DNA from 3 places in the Halomonas sp. 3D7M genome. Region 1 is predicted to be linked to each of the others. Evidence: predicted binding sites of a transcription regulator. Region 1 holds the regulator's gene; each other region holds the start of a gene.

Region 1 (14,005 bases):
TAGAGTGGGTGTTTTTCATGGCTTTGTTATCGGCATTCTGATGGATTTGATCGAAGGTACCGCGTTAGGTCAGCATGCTCTGATATTGTCGCTGTTGGCCTTCTTATGCGCCCTGGTTTACCCCCGCTTTCGCGCTTACTCTTTAGTACAGCAGTCTGTTCTCGTGCTGGTCTTATTAGGCTTGGTGCAGTTGATTGAGCAGTGGTTACGCACGCTGACGGGGGATTTTTCAATCCATTTGTCTTTTTTGATTCCATCACTGATCAGTGCTGTTCTGTGGCCCTGGTGGTCTACCATGCTTAAAGCGCTCGAACAGCGTTTAGCTAGCGTTTGATAAGCTGCTGGAGTTGCTGTAATGGATAGTTCACGTTCTGCATCGTCGCCTGTGTTATGCCTTGCCTCGGCATCTCCCAGACGTAAGGCGTTGTTAGCATCGATAGGTGTGGCGGTCGAGGTCATGCCAAGTGATGTAGATGAAACGCCGCTCAAGGGTGAATCTGCGCAAGCTTATGTGGAGCGCTTGGCGAGTGCGAAAGCGCAAGCGGCTGTTTCAAGAACAGCCCTTCCTGTGCTGGGTTCAGATACGGCTGTGGTAATTGATGATCAGATATTGGGCAAGCCAATTGATGAGCATGATGCAGCCGTTATGCTTAAGAAGCTGTCTGGGCGTCGTCATAATGTATTAACAGCGGTCGCTGTGGCTGGCCCCAAGGGTGTACTCTCTTGTTGTGTGACAACGGTCGTCAAGATGCGCGTAATCAGTCAGCAGGAAATAGCTGACTATTGGCAAACCGGTGAGCCAGTAGACAAAGCCGGAGGATACGCCATCCAAGGTTTAGCCGCTGTGTTTGTTGAAGAAATTAAGGGTAGCCATTCAGCAGTCGTGGGGCTGCCACTCTATGAAACAACACGCTTGTTGTGCCAGCAAGGGGTGCCAATCTGGTCGGGCTGCTATCAGCAGAGATAACCGCCATTTCGCCGCCTGCCGTGTTGGCAAGGATACTGTGACTCAATAAGGAATTTTGCATGAGCGGTGAAGTCCTCATCAATTTAACGCCAATGGAGACTCGCGTTGCGCTGGTGGAAAATGGTGTCTTACAAGAGGCGCTCATTGAACGCTCACGTAGGCGCGGCATTGTAGGTAATATCTACAAAGGCAAAGTAGTGCGTGTACTGCCTGGTATGCAGGCTGCTTTTGTTGATATTGGCCTTGAGCGCGCGGCGTTTATTCATGCCCATGAGGTAATGCCATCAGGGACGCCTAATGATGAGCAGCAGACTATTGGTCAGTTGCTACATGAAGGTCAGGCGCTTGTCGTTCAGGTGACCAAAGACCCCATTGGCACCAAGGGTGCCAGGCTCACTACCCATCTCTCGATTCCGTCACGTTATCTTGTCTATATGCCTGACTCTCCCCACCATGGCGTGTCTCAGCGCATTGAAGATGAGCGAGAGCGGGAGCGTTTAAAAGCGCTGCTAGATAAGGGAATTGACGAGCAGACCATCGAGGTAGCCGGTGGCTTCATCGTGCGCACTGCGGCAGAAGGGGTTGGTGATGAAGAGCTGGCGGGTGACATGTACTTCCTGCTGCGTATTTGGCGCAAAGTCAGTGAGCGTAAAATAACGGCGGCGTCGCCTAGTGTGATCTACGATGACCTGCCGTTGTTTATGCGTACATTACGGGATGTCATGCGCGATGATATTGAAAAAGTGCGCATCGATTCCCGCGAGAACTTTATCAAACTGGTCGAGTTCGCTGAAGAATTTATGCCAGATGCGGTAGATCGTATCGAGTATTATCCAGGCGAGCGACCCATTTTTGATTTGTATAGCGTTGAAGATGAAATTCAAAAAGCACTAGGTCGCAAGGTTCAGTTGAAGTCTGGTGGCTATCTGGTTATCGATCCGACAGAAGCGATGACCACGATCGATGTTAATACCGGTGGTTATGTCGGTCACCGTAATCTTGAAGAGACGATTTTTAAAACCAACCTGGAAGCGGCGACTGCGATTGCCCGTCAGCTAAGGCTACGCAACCTTGGCGGCATCATCATTATCGACTTTATCGATATGGTGGATGTAGAGCATCAGCGCCAAGTGTTACGCGTGCTTGAGAAAGCGCTTGAGCGTGATCATGCGAAGACGAAGTGCACCGGGGTGACTGAGCTGGGCTTAGTGCAGTTGACCCGTAAACGCACGCGGGAAAGCCTGGAGCAAACCTTGTGCGAAGCTTGCCCAACATGCAGTGGGCGCGGGACGTTGAAAACGCCTGAAACTGTTTGTTACGAGATTTTTCGTGAGATATTGCGCGAAGAGCGTGCCTACAGTGCCGAAACATATATGGTGCTTGCTTCTCAACCGGTGGTTGACAGACTGTTGGACGAAGAGTCTGCGGCGGTTGCCGACCTGGAAACGTTTATTAATAAAACCATTCGATTTCAGGTAGAGCAACACTACTCCCAAGAACAGTACGACATCGTACTAATGTAATGATAGCGTTACGTTTATTCTCTCGATGGTGCCTAGTAATGATCGCCTCGTTACTAGGCGGCCTTGCTGTCTTTCTATTGTTGGCGCGCTTATTAATTAGCCAATCCAGTCTGCTAACACCGAAAATAGAAGCGTTATTAGAGGCCCGTGTGGGGGTGCCCGTTACTATCGAGCACCTATCGCTGTCGTTGGCGCGTAACGATCTTGTGTTGCAATTGGAGGGCGTGCATTCAGCGACGCCTGACGGGCAGCAATTAGTATCCCTTGAAAGTGCACATTTGCGGCTTGATGGTTGGGCGACATTGAGAAGCATTGCACCCGTGTTTAATGATGCGCGCATCACAGGCCTTGAATTTCATCTATATCAGCAGGGAGACGCTGCTTGGGGTTGGCCGGCACCAGCAGAGCTGCCGATTGTTATGTCTCAGGAGCCCACTGTTGATTTAGCGGCATTGGACGCCTGGGCAGGTCTTATTCTTCGCCAGCGATTGTGGGTAGATAATACTCGTCTGGTGCTGCATGGAAGCCAGCAGGCCGTCACCTTGCACGCGCCTACCTTACTGCTCAATGGCGATGAGCGGCGAACGCGCTTGGAAGGTGCCGTCACGATCTTAGAATCTCAAAGTGTGATTTCGCAAGGAGCAGGGTCTCAAGAAGTTGAGGTCCAAGAAGCACAAGCCCAAGAAACGCTGCCGGCCATTGCGATGAACGTGGAGATGCAGCCTGGAGAACAGGGTTTCCGTGATTTTTCAGCGGCGCTCCAATTGGACATGCAGCTGGATCATTTAGTGACACTAGCCGCTGTTTTACGTTCCGATCGCATGCCTTCCCTAGAGCAAATGGGAGGCGAGGTTACGTTGTGGGGTCGCTGGCATGCAGGCCGCTTAGATGAGGTTCGCTTGGCTGTCGATGTTCCACAGTTGACCCTGCGCCACGAGATTCAATACGCCGTACTGCAAAACATTCAGGCCAATGGCCTTTGGCGGCGAGACGGTGAGGGCGGCGAAGCCTGGCTTAGTGGAGATGCTGAAAACGTCGAGTGGGCGCGTCCAGAAGGTGGAAGTGGTGGCCCAGCCTTACCGCGGCATTGGTACTTATCCCACCAGCCTGATCAATGGGAGGTGCGCACCAGCGCATTTGAACTGGCTTCTTTGGCGGCTTGGCGCGACTATATTTTGTTGCCTGAATCGCTTACTCGAGTGTTACAAACACTATCACCCCGTGGCCAGGTCCAAGGTTTGCGTTTAGGTCAGCATGAAGGCCATTGGGGGGTTGATGCGGCGTTAACCAATGTGGCGGTGCTGCCTTGGGAGCAAGCACCAGGAGGTGGCCCGTTAGATGCTTGGGTACAGGCAAGAGACTTTCGCGGCAGAGTAACGTTTAACAGTGCTGGAAGCAGCTCGCTTAATTTTCCTGAATTGTTTGAATCACCCATGCTGTTGAGCCATGCCGAGGGCGTGGTGGAGTGGGTGTATGACGGCCCGAGCACCATGATCAGTGGTAGGGATCTACGCCTAGATTGGGATGGTGCCGAGGTGAGTGGCGGTTTTGGTCTGATTGCGAGTGAACAAGGCGGCCAGTTTGGGCTTGATATTGCGTTTGCAAATGTTGATGCGCTTAATTACCCGCTCTCTCAGTGGCTGCCCGTTAAAGCTCTTGAGCCTGAACTTCGTGAGTGGCTATTAACTGACGTAGGTGGTGTTGTTCCCAATGGCTCGCTCAAGCTTAGCTTTCCCTTTACTGGGGAAGAGGCTGGTTCAGAAAGTCAGTTTGCAGACCAAATTTCCTCCACGTTGGCCCTCTCTGTCACACAGGGGCGATTACCCATCGCGCCTGGGTGGCCCATGCTTGAGGAAATCGAGGGCAGATTGGTTTGGAAGGATCAGGTGTTGGAGGCGGTTATTCAGCATGCTGAAAGCCAAGGCATTGACGTCTCTGATGGGGTGCTAAAGATGGCTGATGAGACGCTTAATTTGTCGGGTAGTGTCAGCAGTGATAGTGATTCACTGCTGGCGTTTCTCCAGGCAATGCCTGAGATTGATCTGCCACTGCTTAACGATGTTCGTGCAGAGGGCCGGGTTGAGGGTGACATCGCTTTATCGTTACCACTGAGCGCGCCGGACTCATTGGCGCTGGAGATTAATGCTCGACCAAATTTCACAACGCTTGCTTTTCAGCCTGTCGACATTCCGCTAGAAGATCTTCAGGGAGAGATGACGTGGCAGCAGCACGGCGAAAAAAACGCTTTGCTCGGGCATGTATCGGGTCTGTGGTCAGGTAATTCCATAGAAGCGGATATCAATGTTCCGGACGACGGTATTGCCTTGGGCGGGAATATTGATGTCGCCACCTTATTTCAACTGGCCAATATTCCCGCTGAGCAAGCTCGCCAGCTGTTTGAGGGGCGTGCTCAGTGGCGTGGGCAGGTCAACCTACAGCCATCACCGTCGATCGTCCTTGAAAGCCGCTTGCTTGGTATTACAAGCAGGTTGCCAGCGCCATTTAGCAAGTCCGCTGAACAGCCATGGCCATGGCGGTTAAGCGCGGACTTCGACAGTGGTCGCTTAACAACACAGTTGGCCGACATCGTTAATGCTCGCGTACAGCTTGATCATGATGAGCTGGCGGGGGTAATAGCTTTGGGCAGTGCTGCCGCACCGAGTGGCTGGCCAACACAGCCAGGTTGGAGCGTTGTCGCCCAGGTTGAAGAGTTGCCTCTTGATGACTGGCAGGAGGCGCTGTCACCGTTGATGCAGGCGTCATCTTCGTCGAATGGCGATAGTGAGGATACGCCAATATCAGTAATGCTTAGTACGCCTTGCGTGCATTTCCGTGATGCGTGTTTTGGTCGCTTAGAAGCGACAGGCAATATTGAAGGAAAGCGCTTGGCTATGCAGTTAAGCGGTGATCTTGTGTCAGGTCGAGTGACTTATCAGCCCGGTAGCGCGCTGCCGCTTGATATCGCTATCTCATCGTTGGAAGTAGATCGGCTATTTGATGTGCCTGCTGCAGCGCATGACAGCAGTGCGCCGACACCAGGCTCTTGGATGGATGCTGTCGAAACTCAGCACGCCACACCAACTGCTATACCCGAATGGCTTAACCAGTTGCCGGATGGCAGGCTCAGACTAGCTGATATTGGCGTTGGGGAAGGGCGTTTCGGACCGTTAACCGCTTATTGGCAAAGCCAGGGGCAACGTTTTACTCTTTCCCCGGTCGGCCTGACACTGGGGCAGCTCTCTGCCCGCGGAGAACTGGTATGGGAAGGCGACGCTAACAATAGTCATACCCGCGCTGATGTTTCGATACAGGGTGGTGATGTAGGCACTGCGTTAGAGCGTCTAGGCCAACCAATCGCCATGCGTAGCCGTTCTACGGATGTCAGCGCAGCGCTGACGTGGCCAGGTGCTCCCTGGCAATTTGAATTAAGTCGGGCGGAAGGCGATATTCGAACCGATGTACGTGATGGGCGCTTTGTGACGCTGGAATCAACACCGGCTCGCTTGGTTGGTCTGCTTAATTTTGACAATATACTGCGCCGCTTGCGTTTCGATTTTTCGGACGTGACGGGACAAGGAACTGCGTTTGATCGGGTGCATGGCACGGCAGATGTCGCCGCGGGCCAATTACTGCTGCGCGGTCCGCTTTCCATTGAAGCGCCATCTACCACGCTAACCCTGACGGGAAGCGTCAATCTTATACAACGTGAACTTGATCAGCGACTAGGCGTCACACTACCTATTAGCCAGAGCTTGCCTATCGCAGCCATAGCCGTAGGTGCTCCGATTGTAGGTGGCGCTCTTTTTGTAGCGGACCAGCTTTTTGGTAGCGCGTTAGATCAAGCAACCACTATTCACTATCGCGTGCGAGGTCCATGGACGTCGCCGCAGATCACTCTAGAAGGCCCTTAATGACCGCACATAAGAGCGATGTAAATACCGCTGTTTCCATTTTGTTGACACCAAGTGGCCTAGATTTGGATGCCCTTGATACTGGGCTGTCTTATGCCCTGGGGGCTGGTATTGATTATGCCGATCTCTACTTCCAGCGTACTTGGCAAGAGGGGTGGGTGCTGGAAGATGGTGAAGTAAAAGAAGCCAGCTATAACATTGATGGCGGCGTTGGTGTGCGCTCCTTGGCAGGTGAAAAGACGGGTTTTGCCTACTCTAATCAAATTACCGCAGATGCGCTAATGGATACTGGCCGTACAGCAGCGGGCATTGTACGAAGTGGTAAGCAGCTATCTGGGCAGCCGGTAGTGGCTGTCAGCGCTGCAGGTCGTTATGCAGGACTTGATCCGTTGGCGGGGCTTACCGCTGACGAAAAAGTGGCAATGTTAAAAGAAGCAGACCGCATCGCGCGTGCAGCTGACCCCTGTATTAGCCAAGTGAGCGCCTCATTGTCAGGCACTTATGAAGTGGTGTTAGTACGTGCCAGTGATGGCACCTTAGCGGCAGATATCCGCCCATTAGTCCGTTTTAATGTAAGTGTTATCGCGGCTAAAAATGGTCGGCGAGAGCGAGGCGGTGCTGGGGGCGGCGGTCGTTACTCCATGTCCAGGCTGCGAGATGAAAACGTAGCGGAACGCTATGCGAAAGAAGCTGTTCGCCAAGCCTTAGTTAACCTAGAGGCAGTCGATGCACCTGCTGGTCAAATGCCGGTTGTTCTCGGCGCTGGCTGGCCAGGTATTTTGCTTCATGAAGCGGTGGGCCACGGGCTTGAAGGCGATTTTAATCGTAAGGGCAGTTCAGCGTTTGCAGGGCAGATGGGGAAACGTGTTGCGGCGAAAGGTGTAACGGTTGTCGACGATGCTACCGTTGCTGACTGCCGTGGTTCGTTAAGCGTGGACGATGAAGGCACGCCAGGGCAATACACGCCGCTGATTGAAGACGGTATTTTAACTGGCTATATGCAAGACAAGCTTAATGCACGGTTAATGAATATGGCGCCAACGGGTAATGCGCGGCGTGAATCTTTTGCCCATTTGCCGATGCCGCGTATGACCAATACTGTCATGCTGGCAGGCCAGGATGAACCCGCCGACATTATCAAAAGCGTTAAGCGCGGTATCTATGCGGTCAGCTTCGGTGGTGGTCAGGTCGACATTACATCAGGTAAGTTCGTATTTTCCGCTAGCGAAGCCTACCTCATTGAAGATGGCAAAATTACTGCGCCTGTTAAAGGAGCTACCTTGATTGGCAACGGTCCTGAGGCAATGGGGCGTGTTTCAATGATTGGCCATGATATGGAAATGGATACAGGAATAGGTGTCTGCGGCAAAGAGGGGCAGGGAGTGCCGGTAGGCGTCGGTCAGCCCACCCTTAAGCTGGATGAGCTGACGGTCGGCGGTACCCAGTCTTCGTGACTTGATTGCCATCACTAGGTCTGTATGAGTTGGTCTTAATGACCTAGTCCTTATGAACCAGTCCTTATGAACCAGTCTTTATGACCCAGTCATTGAGACATACAGGGGTTAGAGTGCCAGCGTATCGCGTAAGTGTTTGAACAGCTTGCGCGAGCTGGTCGGCGGTTTACTTTGCTCACGCTCTTTACGCGCATTGCGTACCAGTTGTCGTATTGCCTGGCGATCAGCGTTAGGGTATTCCGCCATAAATAGATCGACAGCGCTGTCACCTTCTTCGACTAACCGGTCGCGCCATTTTTCTAGCCGGTGAAAGGCATGATCGCGCTGCTCTTTTTCCTGCTCGATAGCGTCGAAGACACCCTGTATGGCAGTAAGGTCCTCTTTGCGGATAAGCTTGCCCACATATTGCATATGGCGACGGCGGCCTTCATGGGAGCGGATGCGCGAGGTTTCTTCTATGGCGCGTAACATGTCGTCAGAGAGCGGAAATTTTGCGCGCTCGGCAGGTTTCATCGCGATAAGCGTTTCGCCAAGCGCCTGAAGGGCATGCATTTCCCGCTTGAGCTGAGATTTACTGGGGCGCTCTTCTTGTTCATCAATATCGAAGGGCTCGGGGCGTTGCTTAGGCATACTAGAACTCACTAATTAGTTTCGTTTGCAGCATTATATCAGGCTGCGACCACAACATTGATCCGCCAATGCGATTCAGGCGAAAAGGAGGCCAAAATGGCACAAGCATTTGATGCAGCGGCCCAGCAGGTACTGTTAACCCAGCGTGCTGAAGAGGCGCTTGCGCTGGCAAAAAAATTAGGCGCAGATGCTGCTGAGGTAGGCGCTAGTGTAGATCAAGGTCTTGGGATAAGCGTGCGTCTTGGTGAAGTTGAAACTGTTGAGCTTTCACGTGATCAAGGGATTGCCATTACGCTATATGTTGGGCAGCGCAAGGGCAGCGCCTCGTCTACCGATGCCAGCAGCGCGTCAATTAAAGCCACGGTAGAGAAAGCCCTGGCAATTGCCCGTTATACGGGGGAGGACCCTGCCGCAGGGTTAGCAGATGCGTCGCTAATGGCAACTGACCTACCTGACCTTAAAGTGCATTATCCCTGGGCGTTGACGACCGATGAAGCAATCGATTTGGCGCTGGCATGTGAGCAAGCGGGGCGTGATGTAGCGGGAATTCATCAGTCGGAAGGCGCTTCGCTATCCAGTGGTGAGGGAGTGCGAGTTTACGCGAACAGCCACGGCTTCCTCGGCACCCAGAAAGGCAGTAGCCATTCACTTTCCTGCATGCTGATTGCACAGGATGAGAAGGGCATGCAGCGCGATTACGATTATACCTCGGCACGTAATCCTGCCATGCTTCGAGATCCTGCGGAGGTTGGCCGCGAAGCGGCATCACGCACGCTACGTCGGTTAGGCGCTCAACGGCCGCCAACAGGCACCTTCCCGGTGCTGTTCGACCCGTCACTTTCCAGTGGCTTGGTAGGTCACTTGATGGGGGCGTTGGCAGGTGGGGCGCTTTATCGCGAATCCTCTTTCTTATGTGATCGTTTAGGTAGCCCGCTATTCCCGAGCTGGTTTGGTTTGGAAGAACGGCCTATGGAGGTGGGGGCGACGGCTAGCTCGCCGTTTGATGCTGAAGGCGTTCAGACTCGCAACAATCGCTTTATTGATCAGGGTAGTGTGGCCAGCTATATGCTGTCTGCTTACAGTGCGCGGCGTTTAGGCATGCAATCGACAGGTAATGCAGGTGGGGCACGCAATTTACGTTTGTTAGCGCCGCTGACGCCCCGAGATGATTTGCTGAAGCAGATGGGGCGTGGCATTTGGGTGACTGAGCTAATGGGGCAGGGGGTTAACGGCGTGACTGGCGACTATTCGCGAGGCGCGGCAGGCTTCTGGGTAGAAAATGGCGAAATACAGCACCCTATCGAAGAATTCACTATTGCCAGTAATTTGAATAGCATGTTTGCTGGCTTGGTCGCCGTCGGTGATGACATCGATACCCGTGGCAGTATTCACACGGGTAGCTGGCTAATTGATGCAATGACCGTCGCTGGTAACTAACAACTGAGCTAACAGCTCAGTTAGCACGTGTTTTGCTGATGTTAGTGGTCTTCGTCAAAACGTGCGTCGAACAGCGCTTCAATCGCCTCTAGTGCTTGTTCGGCGTCGTCGCCTTCCGCATGAACTCTAAGTTCAGTGCCACAAGGGGCGGCCAGCATCAATAACGACATAATGTTGGCCGCATCTGCCATTTGTTGTTGTTTGTAAACGTGAATGTTGGCCGAAAACTGTTGGCCACACTTGACGAGTTTTGTCGCTGCGCGAGCATGAAGGCCGCGCTGATTAGTGAGTGTTAAGGTTCTTTCTGGCACTCTGGTTCCTTTTAGCCGAGTGGGGTCGTGAAGAAAAGGCGTTGCTTATTGCGCGTTTGTTGAAGGCGCGGATGTGGAGGGCTGCTGCTCACTGAGGGTGTACTGCAAGCCTAGCTCACGATGACGGAGTTGAACCTCTCCCGCTTGTTTTACCAGCATTTGCGCCAGTTGTTCCACCATAAAGACAGAGCGGTGCTGCCCACCGGTACAGCCAATCGCAATCGTCATATAACTGCGTTGGCTATTTTGGTAAGCGGGTAGCCACTTTTCCAGCCATGTCTGGATATCATTGCGCATTTCTTCTACGACAGGATATCCCTTCAGAAAGTGGATGATATTGGCATCACGGCCAGTGTATTGGCGCAGTGTAGGATCCCAGTACGGATTTGGTAGGCAGCGCACGTCAAAGACGAGGTCTGCGTCAAGTGGGACGCCCCGTTTATAGCCAAATGACTCTAGTGTCAGGGTTAATCTATCTTCACGCTGTTGGGCAACCTGATCCGTTATCCGGCGGCGCAGGTCATGAACCGACAGACGCGATGTGTCGATCATCAGGTCAGCCAGATCACGGATGTCGAGCAGGGTTTCTTCTTCTTTATTGATGGCCTCTTCAAGCGTCATGTCACTATCACGCGTAAGAGGGTGGCGACGACGCGTGGCTGAGTATCGCTCAAGAAGAATTCGGGCATCGGTGGTTAGATAGATAACCTGGAAGTGAATGCTTTTCTGACGCAAAGATTCAAGCATTTTTGGCAGTTGCTTTAGTGCAGCAGGTAAATTGCGCGCATCGATACTTACCGCTAATTGGGGGCGTGCCCCTTGCTCACGAAGCTCATCCACCAGGGAGCCGAGTAGCATGGCGGGCAAGTTATCGATGGCACAATAGCCAAGATCTTCTAACGCTTGTAAGGCGATAGATTTACCGGACCCTGAACGGCCGCTAATGATCACCAATTGCATAGAGTTTCTCTTGGCATGCCAATAAAAATGGAGGTAAACGTAGGCAGTGTCTAGCGGTGGACTATTTAAGTAACAGGTTGTTCACGAATTTTTGCTGTTATAAGGTCCAATAGCTCACGTTGGCTAGCCGTTCTACGAAGCTGCTGACGTGTGTCAACGCTGTTCATGATAGACGCCACTTGCCCTAATAAGGCTAAGTGCGTGTCGTCCGCCTCTTCGGGTACTAAAAGTACGAAAACAAGGTCGACGGGATCGCCATCAATAGCATCGAAATCTACAGGCTCGGCTAACTTTAAAAAACCAGCGATAGGCGAGCTGCAGTGAGGGCTACGGGCGTGAGGAATGGCAACGCCGTTGCCTATTCCAGTGCTACCCAAACGCTCACGACCAATCAGGCGGCTGAAGACTTCTTGGCTATCTAGGCTTGGCGTGTTTTGCGCAATAAAGGTGCTGAAAAATTCCAGCACCCTTTTTTTGCTGCCCCCGGGGACGTCATACAGCACGCGCTCCGGGGGAAGTATGGTTTCCAACGTCATTGAGTTAACGCACGCCAGCGCCTTGGGCGCGAGCTTGTGCTTTTTCCTTGTGTTTAACGAGTTGACGGTCAATTTTGTCCGCTAGTGCATCAATCGCAGCATACATATCATTGTCTAATGCTTCTGCGTGTAGATCGGCACCTGCAGCATGCAGGGTGCAGGCAGCTTGCTGACGCTCCTTTTCAACAGATAAGGTCACTTGTACGGTGGTGATATTGTCATAATGGCGCTCAACGCGTTCCAGCTTCTCATTTACATAGTCACGCAAGGCGTCAGTCAGATCTACGTGATGACCAGTGATATTTACTTGCATTGACGTGCTCCTTATCCATCGGACTGTTCTTCGATTGTAACCCTTTTTGCGCTATTGCAAAGCCCCTAGACAGACTTTGTCTCGTTAGCACTGTTTTATTAGCGTAAACGGCGGCGCTCGCTTGAAGAGGGAATACCCATTGATTCACGATATTTGGCCACCGTTCGCCTTGCTACATTAATGCCACCCTCTTCCAATAGCGCCACGAGGCGGCTGTCTGAGAGCGGTTTGCCGGGCGGTTCATCTTGCACCAGTTTTTTGATTCGAGCCCGGATGGCGGTGCTGGAGTGACTGTCGCCGCCGTCCTGGCCACTTACTTGGCTGGAAAAGAAGTATTTGAGTTCGAACACACCGCGCGGGGTATGGATATATTTCTGGGTGGTGACCCTGGAAATAGTAGATTCATGCATTTCAACGGCGTCTGCGATATCGGCTAAGATCAGCGGTTTCATGGCTTCTTCACCGTGTTCCAGAAAGCCTATCTGGCGAGCTATGATTTCTCGGCCCACCCGCAGTAGCGTATCATTTCGACTTGAAAGGCTCTTGATGAGCCAGCGCGCTTCCTGGAGATGCTCTTTTAAAAATTGGTTATCTTGGCTCTTGTCAGCCCGTTTGATGAGGCTTGCGTAGTCAGGTTGAATGCGCAAGCGCGGCAGTGCCTCTGGGTTTAGCTCCAGGTGCCATCCTTCGTGGTCATGGCGGACGACTAAATCTGGCGTTACGTAGCTGTCATCTGTGTCGCCAAAGGCGCTCCCGGGGCGAGGGTCCAGGCTGCGGATCAAGCGGATTACGTCATCAAGCTGCTCATCATCTAGACTTAACCGCCGCTTTAGCAAACGCACATCATCTTTACCGAGCGCTTCAAGAAATTGACGCACTAAGCGCTTGGCAGGCATCAGCAGCGGTGTATCTTCGGGTAGTGAGGCGAGCTGCAGCATTAAGCACTCCCGCAGGTCGCGAGCAAATACACCGGTGGGCTCAAACTGTTGAAGGCGCAGCAAGGTTGTTTCAACTTCACGCTGGCTAAGGCCTTCATGCCCTTGGGCTTTAAGTCCTTCGCGAATGTCATTGAGAGGTTGAGTTAGGTAGCCGTTGGCATCCAGTGCATCGATGAGGCTTTCAGCAATGGCATGGTCGCGTGGTGAAAAATCTGTCATGGCGAGTTGCCAAAGTAAGTGGCCATGCAAACTTTGACCAGCGGCTTGACGCTCAAAGTCAGGCCCCTCGCTGCTGGCACCATGGCTACCTAGGTCTTGATAAGTGTCTGACCAGTCACTGTCAGTTGAGAGTTCGTTAGGAATGCTTTCGGACCATTCAACTTCCTGGGGTTCACTAACGGCCTGTTCGCCGAACTCATCTTCCTGCTCAAGCATTGGATTGGCATCAAGTGCTTGCTGAATTTCTTGACGGAGGTCCAGCGTTGATAGCTGTAACAGGGCGATGGCCTGCTGCAGCTGAGGTGTCATGGTCAGCTGTGTACCGATACGCAATTGAAGAGAAGCTTTCATGACCATCTGAGAACCACTCGTTAATCAGAAAGCTCCACCCTAGTGCGAGTTATGGCTTGGTGCAAGTGCAATAACTATGCCACCACTACTATTTTTTTTGCAGGTGGCTGTTTACAGGCGGAAATCAGCCCCCAAATAAACGTCTCTTACCCGCTGGTTGTTGAGAATTTCCTGAGGGGGGCCACTGGCGATGATATGACCGTCACCTACAATGTAGGCAATATCGCAAATATCTAGTGTTTCCCTGACGTTATGATCAGTGATTAGTACGCCGATATGGCGTTTTTTGAGGGCTCGAATGATCGTTTTAATATCACCCACTGAGATCGGGTCAACGCCGGCAAACGGCTCATCAAGCAGAATAAAGGCAGGCTCTGTCGCGAGGGAGCGTGCGATCTCAACACGTCTACGCTCTCCGCCCGAAAGACTCATGCCGAAGTTGTCACGAATGTGCG
Region 2 (9,078 bases), on a different contig from region 1:
ATAGCGATGAATGGGCAGAGGCGTCGGGAGACGTTGGGTTAGTAGGCATCACGTTCCTGTAAACGCTGTTGGGTGCGGCGCGCTAGCCATTCAGAGGCAATTAACGAGAGCAGGGCAATAATGATGGCGAGAAAACATAGCCTTGCCGCAGCGGCTTCCTGACCGGGTGTCTGAATTAGCGTATAGAGTGCTAGGGGTAAGGTGCGCGTTTCGCCAGGGATATTAGAGGCGAAAGTGATAGTGGCACCGAACTCGGAAAGCGCGCGAGCAAAAGCCAGCACGGTACCTGTTAGCAGGCCGGGGATCGCCAGCGGCAATGTGATGGTGGTGAATACCCGCCAGCGACTAGCGCCTAGCGTGCTGGCAGCCGCTTCGAGTTTGGGGTCAACGGCCTCAAGGGATAAACGCAGGGCCCTCACCAGTAATGGAAACGCCATTACGCCGCTAGCAACGGCTGCCCCTTGCCAAGTAAATGGCAATGATACGCCTAAGTTGCTGTAAAGCCATTGACCAAACACCCCTTGCCTGCCCAAGCCAATTAACAGTAGATACCCCACAACCACGGGCGGCAGAACCAGTGGCAAGTGTATCAAACCATTGACCAATGCTTTCCCGCGAAAATGATAGCGGGCTAGCCACCAAGCGACGGCAATGCCTGGGGGCAATATCCATGCAACCGCCGCTAAGCCGATCAGTAAGCTTAGGCGAATAGCCTCCCACTCCGCTGGAGAAAGCGTCACGGTGCACTGATGCTTGTGTCAAAGCCATGCTCGGCAAAGATAGCGAGGGCTTCTTCACTGGTTAACCACGCCTGTAGCGCCACGGCAGCAGCGTTTTGCTCTGCATCAATCAGGGCGATGGGGTACGTAATGGGGTCGTGGCTGGCGGCTGGGAATAACCCAAGTACCCTGACGGCCTTGCTGGCAAAAGCATCCGTTTGATACACCACACCGATGGGTGTTTCTTCACGCTCTACCAGCGCTAATGCAGCGCGCACATCATTGCCACGGGCTAGGCGCGGCGCTAGAGCTTCCCATTCGCCCAGTGTCTCCAGTGCTTGCTGGGTATAGATACCGGCCGGTACATGGTCTGGGTCTCCCACGGACAGTCGGTCGCGCTCGCCTAATAGCGTTTCAATAGCGATGCCTTCCCCTGGGGTGAACTGCATTGGCACGCTATCGCTGGCACTAACAAGCGCCAATCGATTTTGCAGTAAATCTCTACGTTGCTGCACATTGATATGCTGATCTTCAAGCCAATCCATCCACGTCACATTTGCGGAAAGAAATAGCTGCGCGGGACTGCCGCTGGCGATTTGTCGAGCAAGGGTAGACGACGAAGCATAAATCGCGGTCACATCAACGTCATTATGCGTTTCATAAACCGCAATGGCATCGTTTAGTGCATCGGTCAGCGACGCAGCGGCTGCAACGTGCACATTGTCGCTCGCGAGCGCTGATGCTGTCGGAAGGCTAAATAGAATAACGCTGGCAAGCAGGCGATTGTTCACACCGAAGTTAAGCATCGTTTTATTCCGCTATTTCCACATGGATATAGCGGAGATTAGCGAATACTCAGCGCGTGTTCAATGACAAATAACGCGTGGCTGGATGGCGATCAATCATTGTCGCGCTCGGCACCATCAGAAGGTGACAGAAGCGCTAGCAGTGCTTTGGCATCGTCAGGCGTTGCCATCACAAACTGCTTTTCCAGTGCTCGATAGTGGGTAAGTACTTGTTTGCCAATCTCTGTTAGGTGTGCTCCACCCCGTGCATTTCCACCGGAACTTGTTACCACCAGCGGTGATAAAAAGTAGCCGTTCATAGTTTCGAGCAGTTGCCAGGCTTTTTTATAACTCATGTTCAGCGCGCGGCCCGCCGCGGAAATTGAGCCGGTTTGATCAATCATTTCCAACAGGTCAGCCTTGCCAGGGCCAATCACCACATCGTGGTTTAACGCTAAGCGCAGCTGGAAGGTAGGGGAAGGGTGATGGGTGCGTGTCATTGTTGAACTCTGCTGATGACTATGTGCGTATCAGTTTAGCAACGATATAGCCCCCAACGCTTACCATTTAGTGGTTAGCAAAGAAGAGTGCGCAGCTTAGCTTAACGAGGCTTGGGCCTTCTTCTAACGGCGTTGAAGGTTGCTCAGATTTGGTGCGCTTATCCGTTTTTGTGTTCTCTTTTGGTGCTTAAAGCCGTTGGTAGCTAACAATCTCAAAGCTTAAGTTATTGTGTCGACAAAGAAACGTGGTTTTTCACCATTTTGGCGCACTCCTTGCATTTCAAGTTGAAATATTGACCAACTGGAAGCGATAGCGCCATGACTCTGTGTGAACTTGCGACACCTGCCGCTAGCTCAGGCCATCGCTTTGATGGCGAGCGCCACTGGGCGGCATCGCTGGCGCTGCGTTTTGCTAACCGTGAGGGCACAACCCGATTGGTGCAGGCTCGTCACCAAGGGCCGCTACGAGTACAGCGGCCGTTTTACCCAGAAGGCAGCACGGAAGCTTGCCATGTGTACGTGCTGCATCCACCCGGTGGTTTAGTCAGTGGCGATGCCCTGACGATTCGCGCCCACATCGAGGGTGATGCTCATGCGCTGCTCACCACGCCTGCGGCTAACAAGCTTTATAAAGCTGACAGTCAGGGCGTTGCCTGGAACCAACAGACTGAGCTTAACGTGGAAGATGGCGGCATCCTTGAGTGGCTTCCTCAAGAAACGATCGCCTTTGATGGCTCCAAAGGCGCTCAGCGAACGCATATTGCGTTGCATGGCAGTGCCCGTTGCTTGGGCTGGGAAATCATGGCGCTGGGCCGCCCCGCCAGTGAACTTCCCTATGTAACAGGTCGCATTGAGCAGCACTTTCGTTTAACCCTAGATGGCAAGCCGCTGTGGCTTGAACGCCAACCGTTGGATCCTGCACATCCGCGTTTTAACGGGCGCTGGGGGCAGGGGGGCGCCACGGTGCAAGCCACGCTATGGGCGGTGGGCTTAGAAGATGCCGGTGTGGCGATTGATGAGCTACGCGAAGCGCTGCCGGACAACCCGCGTTGGGCGGTTACCGTTCGCCAGGGCGTGCTGTTATTACGTTATCTCGGAAACTCACGCAATGAAGCCTGGACGCTGTGTGAGCAGGCGTGGCATGTTCTGCGCCCGCACTGGATCGCGCGTGTCGCCCACACACCGCGCATTTGGTTAACCTAAACGTTGTGCAGCAGGTGCTAAATAAGTTATTTGTACTAATGCAAATGAAAACCTTTTGCATTAAAATGGTGGTCTGTGACCTGCACCGAGATGCACCATGCTGCTCAACGTCTTATCCTCTTCCTATTGGCTGCTGATCTTACGCATCCTGGCCGCGACGCTTGGCGGCTATATCGTTGCTGCACTGTTTTCGGTGGCAGCGCTTGGCTTACCGTTTGATACCATGATGTCTCTGCGTATCGGCATGATGGGAAGCTTTATTATTTGGGCGGGCGTGGCGATCTGGTCGTTTATCACGCCGAGTTTGATACGTCTTTGGGGAGCTATCGGTCTAGCCATTGGCGGCCTTCTAGTGGTGGCTAACTATGGCGTCCACTAAGCGCAGCGTGAGGCGTAATATGGCCCAGCTGCACACATGGTGCGGCTTGTTGGCTGCTTGGCTGCTATTTGCCGTTTTTCTGACGGGCACTCTGAGTTACTTCAAAGAGAGTATCTCGTTGTGGATGCAGCCCGAACTTCCGAGTGTCGCCGCGAACGCTGAGTGGGACAATCGGCGCCTGGCGGATTACTGGCAGCACTATCTTACTGAACATGCCTCCTCAGCGAGAAATTGGCAGATCACTTTTCCTAATGAGCGCGAGTCGGTCTCGACAGCCGTCTGGTTTGGGCAGGATGGGAGAGAGCAGTCGGTACTTGACCCAACCACTCTGACGTTGGTTACCCCGCGAGAAACGCGTGGGGGGGATTTTTTCTACCGATTCCATTTTCAATTGCATCACCTCCCCGCCGTCTATGGCCGCTGGCTCATTGGTATCGCCACCATGATGATGTTCGTGGCAATCATCAGCGGCGTGATAACCCATAAAAAAATCCTGCGCGACTTTTTTGCTTTTCGGCCCCAGAAGGGCGCGCGTAGCTGGCTAGATGCGCACAATGCATTTTCTGTGTTAACGCTGCCTTTTCAGCTAATGATTACCTACACCGGCTTGATAACGCTCATGTCGCTCTATATGCCTTGGGGAGTAGAGCGCGCGTTTCCCGATGCTGACGCGCGTCGCCAAGCGACCAGTGAACTGCATGCCTTTCCCCTCTCTGACTCAGCCACGGGGCAGCCTGCAGCGTTATATGCCCTTAGCGAACTGGTCGGTGATGCTGAAGCGCATTGGCAGAAGCCGGTGCAGTCCCTGAGGGTAAGCCACCCTGGCGATGCAGGTGCGCGTGCCGTGGTTTGGCAAAGTACCCACGAGGCGTTATCTGCGCACCGCCCACAACGTATCTATGAGGCCAGTTCGGGCGCCTTGTTAGCAGAGACTCAGCCGCAACGCATTGATGAACAAGCACACGGCATTATGGTGGGGTTACATGCCGGCCGTTTTGCCGACTGGGGCATGCGCTGGATCTATTTTGCATTAGGGGCTGCTGGGTGTGGCATGGTGGCAACTGGGCTACTGCTGTGGACGTCAAAGCGTAAGCATAAGAAGGGCGGCGTGGTGGGGATGTGGTGTGTCGAGCGGCTTAATATAGCCACGTTGGCCGGCATGCCGATTGCCGTATTGGCCTTTTTAGCCAGCAACCGACTTTTACCGGTGGCGCTTAGTGGGCGTGCCCCATGGGAAATCCATTGCTTCTTTGCCGCCTGGCTGCTCGCGTTGCTACACGCTGTTTTAAGACGCTCGGCCTCGCAGGCGTGGCGGGAGCAGTTAGCTCTGATCGTTATCTTGTTACTGTGCCTACCAATGCTGAATCTCTTGGTGCCTTCCTATCGTGTTCTAGGTGAGCTTGCCGCAGGTAATTGGCAGCGTGTTAGCGTTGACCTGATGTGTTTGGTCGGCGCGCTGACCATCGTCTGGCAGATGAAACGAGCTGCTAAAAAAGCGAGCACCCGTGTGCAGCCCATTCAGGTGGCGTCATGATGCTTATCACGATTCTGGCACTCGGTACGCTGGGCTTTGCATTAATTGCGCTATCGGATAGTCGCCATCGACGCCGTTGTGGTCTTAAGCCTGCTCAACAAAAACCTTGGTTCTGGGCGGGCAGTGCGATACTCGGTTGGCCGCTTTGGTTGGCAATGGAAACCTGGAGCACAGGGCTGGCAATAACGCTATGGCTGGGCTGTCTAAGCATCTCGGCGGGAGTGGTATTTCTTGGTCTGGCGATGTTTGAGCGCTTCCGCCAGCAGCCGTAATTACCCCCGCCGCTGGCGTTACCCCACGACCAAGATTTCAATCTGTTATTTAGTAATGGTTGTTGTCTAAGAGCTGAATATAGCCCGTTAAATCGATTAGATAACTATGTACTTGCAAGGGTTGGTACTTGCATTTAAGCTGCGCATCCCCCATTAATTAGGGGTGGTCATACAGCATGGCCCAGGAGGTTGCAAGTATGTTTAACGAAGAAAAAGTGGCTCAGATGGCGGCTTACCTGCTAGGGCAGCGTGGTGGCCAGATGTCATATCTGAAACTGATGAAGCTCTTGTACCTTGCAGATCGTACCTCTATGGAACGATTTGACGAGCCGATGACAGATGATGCTTGGGTCTCAATGGATAAGGGCCCAGTGTTATCGACTGTTTTGGAGCTAATGCAAGGTGCTAGTCGTAGTGGAGAATGGAACAGTTGGATCGCTGGCGGGCCTGTTCCTTATGAAGTTTCTCTAGCTTGTCGTGATAGTGATCGAGATAGCTTTGATGAGTTATCAGATGCGGATGTTGAAATCCTTGACGAGGTTTGGCAACGATTTGGAGCCATGACTCGCTGGGAGTTGGTTGAATACACTCATCTGCACTGCCCCGAATGGCATGATCCACATGGCTCAATGCGTCCTATCCGGCCTCAAGATATGTTTCAGGCAATTGGTAGAACACCGGAAGAAGCAGACGAACTCTCTGCCGAAATTTTTCAGCGCCGTGAACTCAGACAGGTGATGGGACGTTTGGCGTGACAGAGTATTGTCCTTTTCGCAAGGGAACCCTGCTAATCCTCTCTGGGCCTGTAAACCATCTTCACATCATCATGAACGATCCCGTTTATTATCCAGAGCGCGACTACTACGGGGTTCTTCTAGTAAATATTTCATCTGTAAGGCCAGGTCGTCGATACGACAGAACATGCCTCATTGAGGCCGGTGAACACCCTTTCATCCGACATCAAAGCTATGTCGTCTATGGTGACGCGGTGGTGAAAAGTGCTGATGACATCAGCCAGTTCGTTTCAACTGGTGAATTTTCAGCTCGAGATCCTGTAGATGAAATTAATTATCAAAGGGTGTTAGAAGGTTTCGATCACTCCCCAAAAGTAGCACCAAAAATCAAACGGTTTATCCGCAATTACATGAAGTAGAAGTTAGATGTCATCGCTTACTTCGACGTTCCAAGTTTATTATTTAGCTACAAAAAAACAGCCTGGTGGTAGACTCTCTGCTATTGACAGTAAGCGAATGGACGTGTCCTGCTTATGTAGCTGAATGACCGCGACAACAAGGCCGCGATCAATATTCACTAGCAAAGTACGCCATTATGACGGACCAAAGGTCAGTCGGGTTCTTTCAATAGAGACTTGTATCAATCAAGCCGCGCACCGTTTGCTGCTTGAAAAGTTGGAAACCTCGCTCAATTGGGCGGTGAGGAGGTCAGTGCGCCGGGCATGGCGCACATCTATAGGGTGAAAGTCCCGAGCAGTGACGTTGGGAGTAGCTGTTAGCCAATATGGCAAGGGTGTCCATCGCAAGGTGGAATCTGAAGGAAGCCTGCGGCAAATCGCTGAGCCGAGGAACACGAATCTCATACGAGGCGGGCTGCGTGGAGTAAGTGTGCTGAACAACACGAAGCTCATCCCAACACGGCAGCGCAGTACGTATATGAGGCGGCTACCTGGCGAGAAAGATGTGCGTCTTACCCCGGGAGGTCCCTTGCAACCGCTAGAGCCAAGCCAACCGCACAGCGGGAGGGGCGGCAAGGCTGTGAGGGAAGTCAGCAGCGGCCATAGTAGGTGGCCACATTCCACCGAAGGGCCAAAGGCAAGTGAAAGGGTTTCTCCGTGATCTCTGACCAACGCGATGACAACCGACCGCAGTTTAGTAGCAGCGGCAGACCGGTTACGGGCCGGAACCCTTGCGAACCCTGCTACCCGGTCTCCATGGACGATGTGCTTGAAAGTGCCAATATGGCGGCGGCATGGAACCGGGTGCAGCGCAATAAAGGGGCCGCTGGCCCCGATGCACGCACCATTGAGGACACCGAATCCTATTTGAAGGAGGCGTGGCCGGGGGTCAAGGAAACCCTTCAATCAGGCGCTTATCAGCCAGGTTCGGTGAGAACGGTCTACATTCCGAAGGGCAATGGCAAGCACCGTATGCTGGGCATCCCTAACGTGTTAGACCGCTTAATCCAGCAAGCCATCCATCAAGTGCTCAGCCCTCACTACGAGAAGGATTTCTCTGACTCAAGCTTTGGCTTCAGACCAGGCCGTAATGCCTGGCAAGCAATTGAGCAGGCTCATGACTACGCCAAACAGGGTTACACGATAGTGGTCGATATTGATTTGGAGAAATTCTTTGACCAGGTCAACCACGATCTTTTGATGGCCAGGCTAGCAAAACGTATTCACGACAAGCGTTTGCTTGGTGTGATCCGTCGCTACCTTCAGGCCGGAATGATGATGGGGGGTTTCGTTAGTCAGCGAGAGAAAGGCACACCGCAAGGATCGCCCTTGAGTCCGTTGCTTAGTAATATCCTACTTGACGATCTGGACAAGAAACTGGATGCCAGAGGCCACCGGTTCTGCCGATATGCCGATGACTGCCAGATCTACGTCCAAAGCCGTCGAGCGGGCCACCGAGTCAAGGACAACGTGACCGCCTTTCTCGAAACACGACTCAAACTCCCGGTAAATCGGGAGAAGAGCCGCGTCGTCTCTGTCTCACGCAGCAATTTTCTCGGGTACAGCTTTGTTGGAAAGGCTAATCCGCGCATCCGCTGCAGTAATGAGACGATCAAACGCTTCAAGAAACGGATCAGGCAACTGACCCGCGGGCATGATCGCGAAGCCATTGAGGTGAAGCTTGCCCGTCTCGATCGATATATTCGAGGCTGGACAAGCTACTTTCGGTTGGCAGAGACACGCCGCTTATTTGCTGATATCGACAGCTGGATACGAAGCCGACTACGCATGTGCCTGATGAAACAGTGGTTTAAACCGAGAACCCGAGTGAGGAAAATGATCGAACTCGGGCTCCCTGTGGATGAGGCGAAAGGATACTGTCAGCACAAACGCTGGTGGTTTCTGGCCCAACTCCATCATACGCGGTTCGCGATGAATAACCGCTGGTGGCACAAGCGAGGCTTCCGTGGTGTGCGCTTTTATATGGAGCGGTTTGCCAACACTTGACCAACCGCCGTGGTACGGATCCGTATGCCAGGTGGTGTGGGCGGACGGGGACTAGCTCCCCTCCGACCCGATCCAATCCCAGTTGATTGACATAGCGGCACTACGCGGTTCGCCAAGCCAGTACTGGCTGTAGAAACCAATTTGCTCGTAGTAGTCCTGGTCAAACACGTTGTTGATGTTCAACTGCGCGCTTAATTGATCGTTGAAACGGTAGCGTGCCATCAGGTCAGCAACGGCGTAAGCGTCTTGCCCAACCTTAACCTGTCCATTGGGGCTAGATGTGTTCCGCCAAATATCGCTTTGCCAACGAGCCCCGCCGCCCAGTGTTAAGCCACTCCATGCACCCGGTAGTTGGTAAGTGGTAAACAGTTTGACCTGTTGGCGCGGATGGGTCGTATTGGTCCGCTCGCCGTCGGAATTTTCTGCATTGGCTAGCGCGTAGCTGGCGCTCACATTCCAGCCAGAGGCCACTTCACCAATCAATTCG
Region 3 (6,998 bases), on a different contig from region 1:
GGGCAGGCTTGGGGGGCTATCATCACTAACTTCTCTCATCACTCGACACGCCGTGTCGATCTTGTGTTCGGGATTGGCTATGACGATGATGCTGATCTGGCCATGGCGATCATCAGCGGCTTGGCCGAGGCTGACAGCCGTATCCATGGTGATCCCGCACCTTGGGTAAAAGTCACTAACCTGGGAGCCAGTAGTGTGGACCTTACCGTGCGGCTTTGGGTCGATGCGGCGGATTATTGGGATGTGAAATTTGATATGACGAAAGCTGTCAAAGAAGCCTTTGATAAGCAAGGTGTTTCAATACCTTACCCGCATTCGGTAGAAATTCAGAAAGCGGGGTAAATGTTTCCGTTGATACGGTTTGTTAAGGCGCGCCCTTTAAAGGGCGCGCTTTGCTTTCGTAGTTTGTGATGGCGGTTACTCTTAATCGTCCTCGTCCCAGTGTTCCATCGCGCGTTTGTCATCGGGAAGTCGGACGATGTCGCCTACGTTAAGCTTGTGGTGGGATTCGTGGTGGTGCCCGTGTCGGTCAAGAATGGCGGCAACGCTGCCGATGCTGACGGCATCTTCATCACGATAGGCTTCTACTTTTACCCGCACAATGCGGCCTAGATAACGGGCGGAGAGCATGGCGCCTGGGTAGGGCGGCGTGTGGTCGGGGTCATTCTTAAAAAACTCTACAACGCTTGCGCTGCCAGGTTCGTCCCATTCGATATGCTGATGCATTGTCAGTGTCCTTTTGTTGAGCGGTATCAGATAGCGTGATGTTTAAGTGTAGTGTGCGTTGGTGTGATAGAGCCAATCACTGCTGAAGCATGGGGATGTCGTGGATCCGCTGCACTCACATTCGCTGGTTGGATAGCTTTGTCTTCAAAAGAACAAGTCTTCAAAAGAACTTGTCTTCAACAGCCGTGGGGGTAATACCTTTCTGTGTGCTGTTTTCACGTTGGTTAGTGCATTAACCGATTCTTGCCGATGGTATTGGCTTATTCGTGTTGAATAGTATGGTTAACACTATGACGGCGGGGGCAGTGCTATTGGGCAAGCATTTGAGCGTTTAACCAACAGGAGATCCTAAGCCATAAGAGACGTTAAGTATCCGTATGCGAGTTGGGAGGTGGCCGGTAGGGTTTGTTACTCCTTGATGGCGAGTCTCGGGTAAGCCCTGATGTTTCCAGGCTGAAGGTTTGTAAACGGGTAGGGCAGGCATAAAGGCGCTGTAGTAAATCAGCAAGCGCTGCTTCATCTAGCTCTGGGTCTAAGCCCCCCAACCGTTCTAGCCACGTGCGCCTGATGGCGATGTAGGGAGGAACAGCGACGCCTGCGCCTAAAAAGCACTGGAGTAAGCGTTCGGATAAGCGGGGTGGTTCGCTGCCAATCAAAAGAGCATCCAGCGTGTACGTGTCTAGCTGGGGATAAAGTAAACACCATAGTTTGGCTGTTAGCGCCCGTTGCTGCATTGCAATCAGCAACCAATCAGCTTGGCTGAGATATGCGGCTTGATTGATCCTTGCGCCCAGTGGCTGGGAAGGGGTAACAAGAAAGTGCGCGCGGTAGCGTTGCTCAATGTCCGGCACGCGCGGATCGGCGGTGGCGCTGGTCACGATAATGGGAAGTGTGTGGTCTGCAAAGCCTGTTTGGCGAATAGCGCGCAGGTGACGTGGTAAAAGGGCACCTGTGACTGACGCATCAACAATAAAGCAGACCGTGCCCATGTGAGTGGCTTCCTGTGTTGTGAAACCTGTTTGTTATTAAATCTATCTGTTTGTAATCAATTGTAGGTGTGAGTTTCTTTTGGTATCAAGCTAAAGTTCACAGTGATGAGGAAAATAATAGATGCTTGATATGCACCATGTTGGTGCTTGCGGGTCTCTGGTTGGTCTTTATTGGTGCGTTTTTCTGAGCTAGGTGGCTTTTTAGGGCTAAGTTCGTTCTTTCGCAGAGCATTATGCTACATGAAGAAGCGCAGTATTTTATTTTTTATCTTTTATAAAACAAATGCTTGTTGTTTTTTTATGCCATATTGGTGCAGAGTTGGCATGTTCCGTGCTTGGTATTAGGCAGCGGCTAGCGGGTCGTAGGCAGATGCCTCTCGGCGTGCTACAACGATAGCCGGTTTGTTTAATAACTCTTTTATCGGTAGCTTACTGTCACAAGCTTAAGCCACGTTCATACCGGAGGACACTATGTCAGCCAAGACTCTCGCGCTAATCGAAGAACATGATGTTAAATGGGTAGATCTGCGTTTCACCGACACGCGCGGTAAAGAGCAGCACGTCACCGTACCGGCACGGGACGTGGACGAAGAGTTTTTTGAAAATGGTCAGATGTTCGATGGTTCCTCTATCGAGGGCTGGAAAGGCATCAACGAATCCGACATGATTCTTCGTCCTGAAGATGGCACTGGTTTCCTCGACCCCTTCACCGAAGACGCTACCCTGATCCTGCGTTGCGATATCATCGAGCCTGCCACTATGCAGGGCTATGACCGTGACCCGCGTTCTATTGCCAAGCGCGCAGAAGCTTACCTGCAGTCCACCGGCCTGGGCGACACCGCCTTCTTTGGCCCTGAGCCTGAGTTCTTCATTTTCGACGAAGTCCATTGGAAATCTGACATTCAGGGTTCCATGTACAAAATCACCTCTGATGAAGGTGCTTGGGCGACCAGTAATCAGGTAGAAGGTGGCAACTTGGGGCACCGCCCGCGCGTTAAAGGCGGCTACTTCCCGGTTCCCCCGGTTGATAGTTTCCATGACATGCGTGGTGCAATGTGTAACACCCTGGAAGCGATTGGCCAGACCGTTGAGGTTCACCACCACGAGGTTGCTAACGCGGGTCAGAACGAAATCGGCGTTAAATTCAACACGCTGGTGAAGAAAGCTGACGAAGTTCAGGAAATGAAATACGTGATCCACAACGTGGCTCACGCTTACGGCAAAACTGCTACGTTCATGCCGAAGCCGCTGGTAGGCGACAACGGGTCTGGTATGCACGTACACCAGTCGTTCTGGAAAGATGGCCAGAACCAGTTCGCGGGTGACGAGTACGCTGGGCTTTCCGAAATGGCGCTTTACTACATTGGCGGTGTGATCAAACACGCTCGTGCTCTGAACGCCTTCACGAACGCGTCTACTAACTCGTACAAGCGTTTGGTGCCAGGCTTTGAAGCGCCGGTTATGTTGGCTTATAGCGCTCGTAACCGTTCTGCCTCTATCCGTATTCCGTATACCGCCAGCCCGAAAGGTAAGCGTGTTGAAACACGTTTCCCTGACCCGACTGCTAACCCCTACCTGGCGTTCGCGGCGCTGCTGATGGCGGGTATCGACGGTATTAAGAATAAGATTCATCCTGGCGATGCCATGGATAAGAACTTGTACGACCTGCCGCCAGAAGAAGGTAAGTCAGTACCGACCGTTGCCAACAGCCTGGACCAAGCGTTGGAAGCACTCGATGCAGACCGCGCGTTCTTGACCGAAGGTGGCGTGTTTACTGATGATATGATCGATGCATACATCGACCTCAAGATGGAAGAAGTGGAGCGCATTCGCATGACCACTCACCCGATTGAGTTCGATATGTACTACAGCTGTTAAGAGCGATTGCTAAGCACAGCAGCTAGTATCACTCCCTCGGGTGTGACTGGCCTAAAACCCCGCTTCGGCGGGGTTTTTTTATACCACTGAATAGTGAGACGAAGAGGTCTGTTTGCAAGGGGAGAACGCTGTCTGCGGCGCCGCACTGATGCGGTGAGTATTTTTATTGATGATGAGTCATGCGCACTATAATGGTGCAATAAGTGACAGGCTGACCGCTCGGACTGCGCTATAACGGCTCGCTACATCCCCGCCCCCTGCTCATTAGCCGTGCAAGTGGCCAATTGGCGCGCTTTTTGCAGTTTCTCTTTCATACGCTCGATAACGCTATTTTTTACAGCGACGCTTCAGGATACGCCATGTACCAGCGCTTACTTGAACACCTCACCACTGCAGTCTTACTGCTAGACGGTGAACTCCGTGTTCGTTGGATGAACCCGGCAGCGGAAGCGTTGCTAGCGGTGAGTTTTAGCCGTGTGCAGGGCATTAGTTTAGACACTCTGTTAGGGGGCGATGAGAGTATTGATGATGTCCTCGCTAAAGCGCGGGATGCCTTTCATCCCTATACCCAACGCGAAGCACGCATTACGCCGCTGAACAGCGAGCCATTAACGGTGGACTACACCGTGACCCCGCTTTCAGCCGATGAACTATTACTCGAAGTAGAGCCCCGTGATCGGCTAATGCAGATTTCCCGGGAAGAAGCGCTGACCACCCGGCAAGAGACCATCAAAGTGTTGGCGCGGGGCTTGGCTCATGAAGTTAAAAATCCCTTAGGCGGGATTCGTGGTGCTGCCCAATTATTGGAGCGCGATCTGGATGATCCTGCACTGCGTGAATTCACCCATATTATTGTGGAAGAGGTGGATCGGCTGCGAGATTTGGTCGACTCCATGTTGGGCCCCAATCGCATCGTCAAACATGAGCCGGTCAATATCCATAAGGTGTTAGAGCGGGTGCGAGCGCTGCTGATTGCCGAGCATCCGCATATTGAGATCCGTCGTGATTATGACCCGAGTTTGCCGGATCTTTCTGGCGATGAATCTCAAATGATTCAAGCGGTGTTGAATGTGGCACGTAACGCGGTACAGGCCATGAGTGATGCAGCAACGCCTTCGCCGGAACTTATGCTGCGCACCCGCGCACGCCGCCAATTTACGCTGGGGGCTGAACGCCATCGTTTAGTCAGTGAAGTGGGGGTTATTGATAATGGCCCTGGCATACCTGAAACGTTACGTGAAACGCTTTTCTATCCCATGGTTTCTGGGCGCGCTGAAGGTAGCGGCCTAGGGCTATCAATTGCTCAATCGATTTTGCACCAACATCAAGGATTGATCGAATGCGACTCACGCCCAGGGCATACCGAATTTCGTTTACTGATTCCATTGGTTGTTAATTTCACCGGAGAAGCGTCATGACTGAGGCGACACAAACCGATGTAGCACGAGTGGTTATTGTCGATGATGACCGCGCCATCCGTTGGGTATTAGAGCGGGCCTTAGCGCAGCCAGACCTGGATATAGAGTGTATTGAACGCGCCGATACCGCGCTGGAGCGACTGTTAGAAAATCCACCGGATGTGCTGGTGACTGACATTCGTATGCCCGGCATTGATGGGCTGGATTTAATGTCCCGGGTGCGTGATGCACACCCTGACCTGCCGGTGATTGTGATGACCGCGCATTCGGATCTCGACAGTGCCGTGGCGTCTTACCAAGGGGGCGCCTTTGAATACCTGCCGAAACCCTTTGATGTGGACGAAGCGCTGGCGCTGGTGCGCCGTGCGGTCGCTCATGCAAGAGAGCGCCAGCGCCCGGTCAGCGTACCGGAAGGGTTGAGTGCTGAGATTATTGGTGAAGCGCCCGCTATGCAGGAAGTGTTTCGCGCCATCGGGCGGCTTTCCCACTCCCACATCACGGTGTTAATTAACGGTGAGTCTGGCACCGGTAAAGAGCGTGTTGCTCAGGCGCTCCATCAACATAGCCCGCGAGCAGGCAAGCCGTTTATAGCGCTGAATATGGCGGCAATTCCCCGGGACTTGATTGAGTCCGAACTATTCGGCCATGAGAAGGGCGCGTTTACAGGGGCAGCGCAACAGCGCCAAGGTCGCTTTGAACAGGCTAACGGCGGAACGCTGTTTCTTGATGAAATTGGTGACATGCCCGCTGAAACGCAAACGCGCTTGCTGCGTGTGTTAGCGGATGGTGAATTCTATCGCGTGGGTGGCCATACGCCTGTAAAAGTTGATGTACGTATTATTGCCGCGACCCATCAGAATCTAGAATCGTTAGTTGACGATGGGCGGTTTCGCGAGGACTTGTTCCACCGCTTAAACGTGATTCGCGTTCATCTGCCGCGCCTTTCCGAACGTCGGGAAGATATTCCGCGTTTAACGCGTCATTTCTTAGCGGAAGCTGCCAAAGAGCTGACCACCGATATCAAGGTGTTAACGCCCGAAGCAGAAGCGCATCTTACCCGTTTGCCGTGGCCGGGTAATGTTCGTCAATTAGAAAATATTTGCCGTTGGCTAACGGTCATGGCTTCCGGCCGCGAAATTCTCATTGAGGACTTGCCCCCAGAACTGCTCTCGGTCAGCGCTTCTGAAGGTAGTGTTTATGGCGATTGGCGTTCCGCGTTCAGGGATTGGGCTGACCACGCCCTGGCAGAAGGCCATACCCATCTGCTGGAAGAAGCCGTGCCGGATTTTGAACGTATTCTGATTGAAACGGCGCTGAAACATACCGGTGGGCGCAAAGGGGAAGCTGCCGAATTGCTCGGCTGGGGGCGCAATACTCTTACTCGTAAATTGAAAACGCTGCTGCCTGCGCTGGCAGATGATGCCTAACCGCCCCTTCTTTTAACAAATAACCTGTTAGCGACCAATCTATTCGCAACCCATCTGTCAGCGGTTACTCCGCCGCTGGCAGTACAAAAACAGCATCTGCTAATGCAGAGTCGGGTGACTCGCAGGTTTCTGTTGACCAGGGCAGTAAGCTGAAGGTGTGATCTACCCCCAGCCCATCAAGTTGGTGGGGCACACCATCTTGGTAAATTACATGGCCTAAACCCATTAAGCCAACGGCCAATTTACCCTCCAAGGCGGCGTTAGTCAGCCCTTCGGCCATCGCGACATCCCAGCTAAGCTGGGCCTGTAAAAAGCGTCTTAGCATAGCGGGGTCGTCGTCACCCATTGCATGCTGGTCAAATACCTCTTTTAAGCGCATTTCATAGCCAGCGCTTGGCGGTAACGGTGCAGGTATATGGTGTCGCTGGTCGGCAGGCACGCTGCTGAAGCCGTCACGAGCTAAGCGCTGACGCAGCTCGGGCGTAATGTTGAGGGCGATCAGAGGAATCTGTTGAACACGCGCGAAATGGAGAATGGGTAAGTAAAGATCAGCATCAAAC

The links. The regulator sigma-54, encoded in region 1, starts transcription at its own class of promoters, with help from an activator protein. The targets are predictions, from matches to a motif close to TGGCACNNNNNTTGCTNT.
Region 2: a site for sigma-54 is predicted at 2,267-2,284, ahead of INT22_RS11145 (urease accessory protein UreD). Genes of this name have one in related genera too.
Region 3: a site for sigma-54 is predicted at 2,036-2,053, ahead of glnA (glutamate--ammonia ligase). Genes of this name have one in related genera too.

The regions. Positions count from the first base shown of each region.
Region 1 covers NZ_JABUZF010000259.1:18,205-32,209, reverse strand. The annotation lists gene mreD (rod shape-determining protein MreD) at 1-334, shown strand, start outside; gene INT22_RS16830 (Maf family protein) at 356-967, shown strand; gene rng (ribonuclease G) at 1,027-2,490, shown strand; gene INT22_RS16820 (YhdP family phospholipid transporter) at 2,529-6,401, shown strand; gene tldD (metalloprotease TldD) at 6,401-7,855, shown strand; gene yjgA (ribosome biogenesis factor YjgA) at 7,964-8,485, opposite strand; gene pmbA (metalloprotease PmbA) at 8,582-9,922, shown strand; gene INT22_RS16800 (HPr family phosphocarrier protein) at 9,964-10,233, opposite strand; gene rapZ (RNase adapter RapZ) at 10,279-11,193, opposite strand; gene INT22_RS16790 (PTS sugar transporter subunit IIA) at 11,259-11,729, opposite strand; gene hpf (ribosome hibernation-promoting factor, HPF/YfiA family) at 11,734-12,042, opposite strand; gene INT22_RS16780 (RNA polymerase factor sigma-54) at 12,141-13,556, opposite strand; partial or broken gene lptB (LPS export ABC transporter ATP-binding protein) at 13,662-14,005, opposite strand, start outside.
Region 2 covers NZ_JABUZF010000200.1:6,040-15,117, reverse strand. The annotation lists partial or broken gene INT22_RS20790 (ATP-binding cassette domain-containing protein) at 1-49, opposite strand, end outside; gene modB (molybdate ABC transporter permease subunit) at 39-740, opposite strand; gene modA (molybdate ABC transporter substrate-binding protein) at 737-1,525, opposite strand; gene INT22_RS11150 (winged helix-turn-helix domain-containing protein) at 1,618-2,004, opposite strand; gene INT22_RS11145 (urease accessory protein UreD) at 2,323-3,207, shown strand; gene INT22_RS11140 (DUF3649 domain-containing protein) at 3,305-3,586, shown strand; gene INT22_RS11135 (PepSY-associated TM helix domain-containing protein) at 3,606-5,120, shown strand; gene INT22_RS11130 (DUF3325 family protein) at 5,117-5,392, shown strand; gene INT22_RS11125 (Panacea domain-containing protein) at 5,590-6,147, shown strand; gene INT22_RS11120 (hypothetical protein) at 6,144-6,545, shown strand; gene ltrA (group II intron reverse transcriptase/maturase) at 7,341-8,591, shown strand; partial or broken gene INT22_RS11110 (TonB-dependent siderophore receptor) at 8,643-9,078, opposite strand, start outside.
Region 3 covers NZ_JABUZF010000010.1:154-7,151, forward strand. The annotation lists gene INT22_RS00090 (mechanosensitive ion channel family protein) at 1-342, shown strand, start outside; gene INT22_RS00095 (hypothetical protein) at 424-726, opposite strand; gene INT22_RS00100 (hypothetical protein) at 1,092-1,715, opposite strand; gene glnA (glutamate--ammonia ligase) at 2,187-3,593, shown strand; gene glnL (nitrogen regulation protein NR(II)) at 3,953-5,011, shown strand; gene glnG (nitrogen regulation protein NR(I)) at 5,008-6,438, shown strand; gene INT22_RS00120 (ChaN family lipoprotein) at 6,503-6,998, opposite strand, start outside.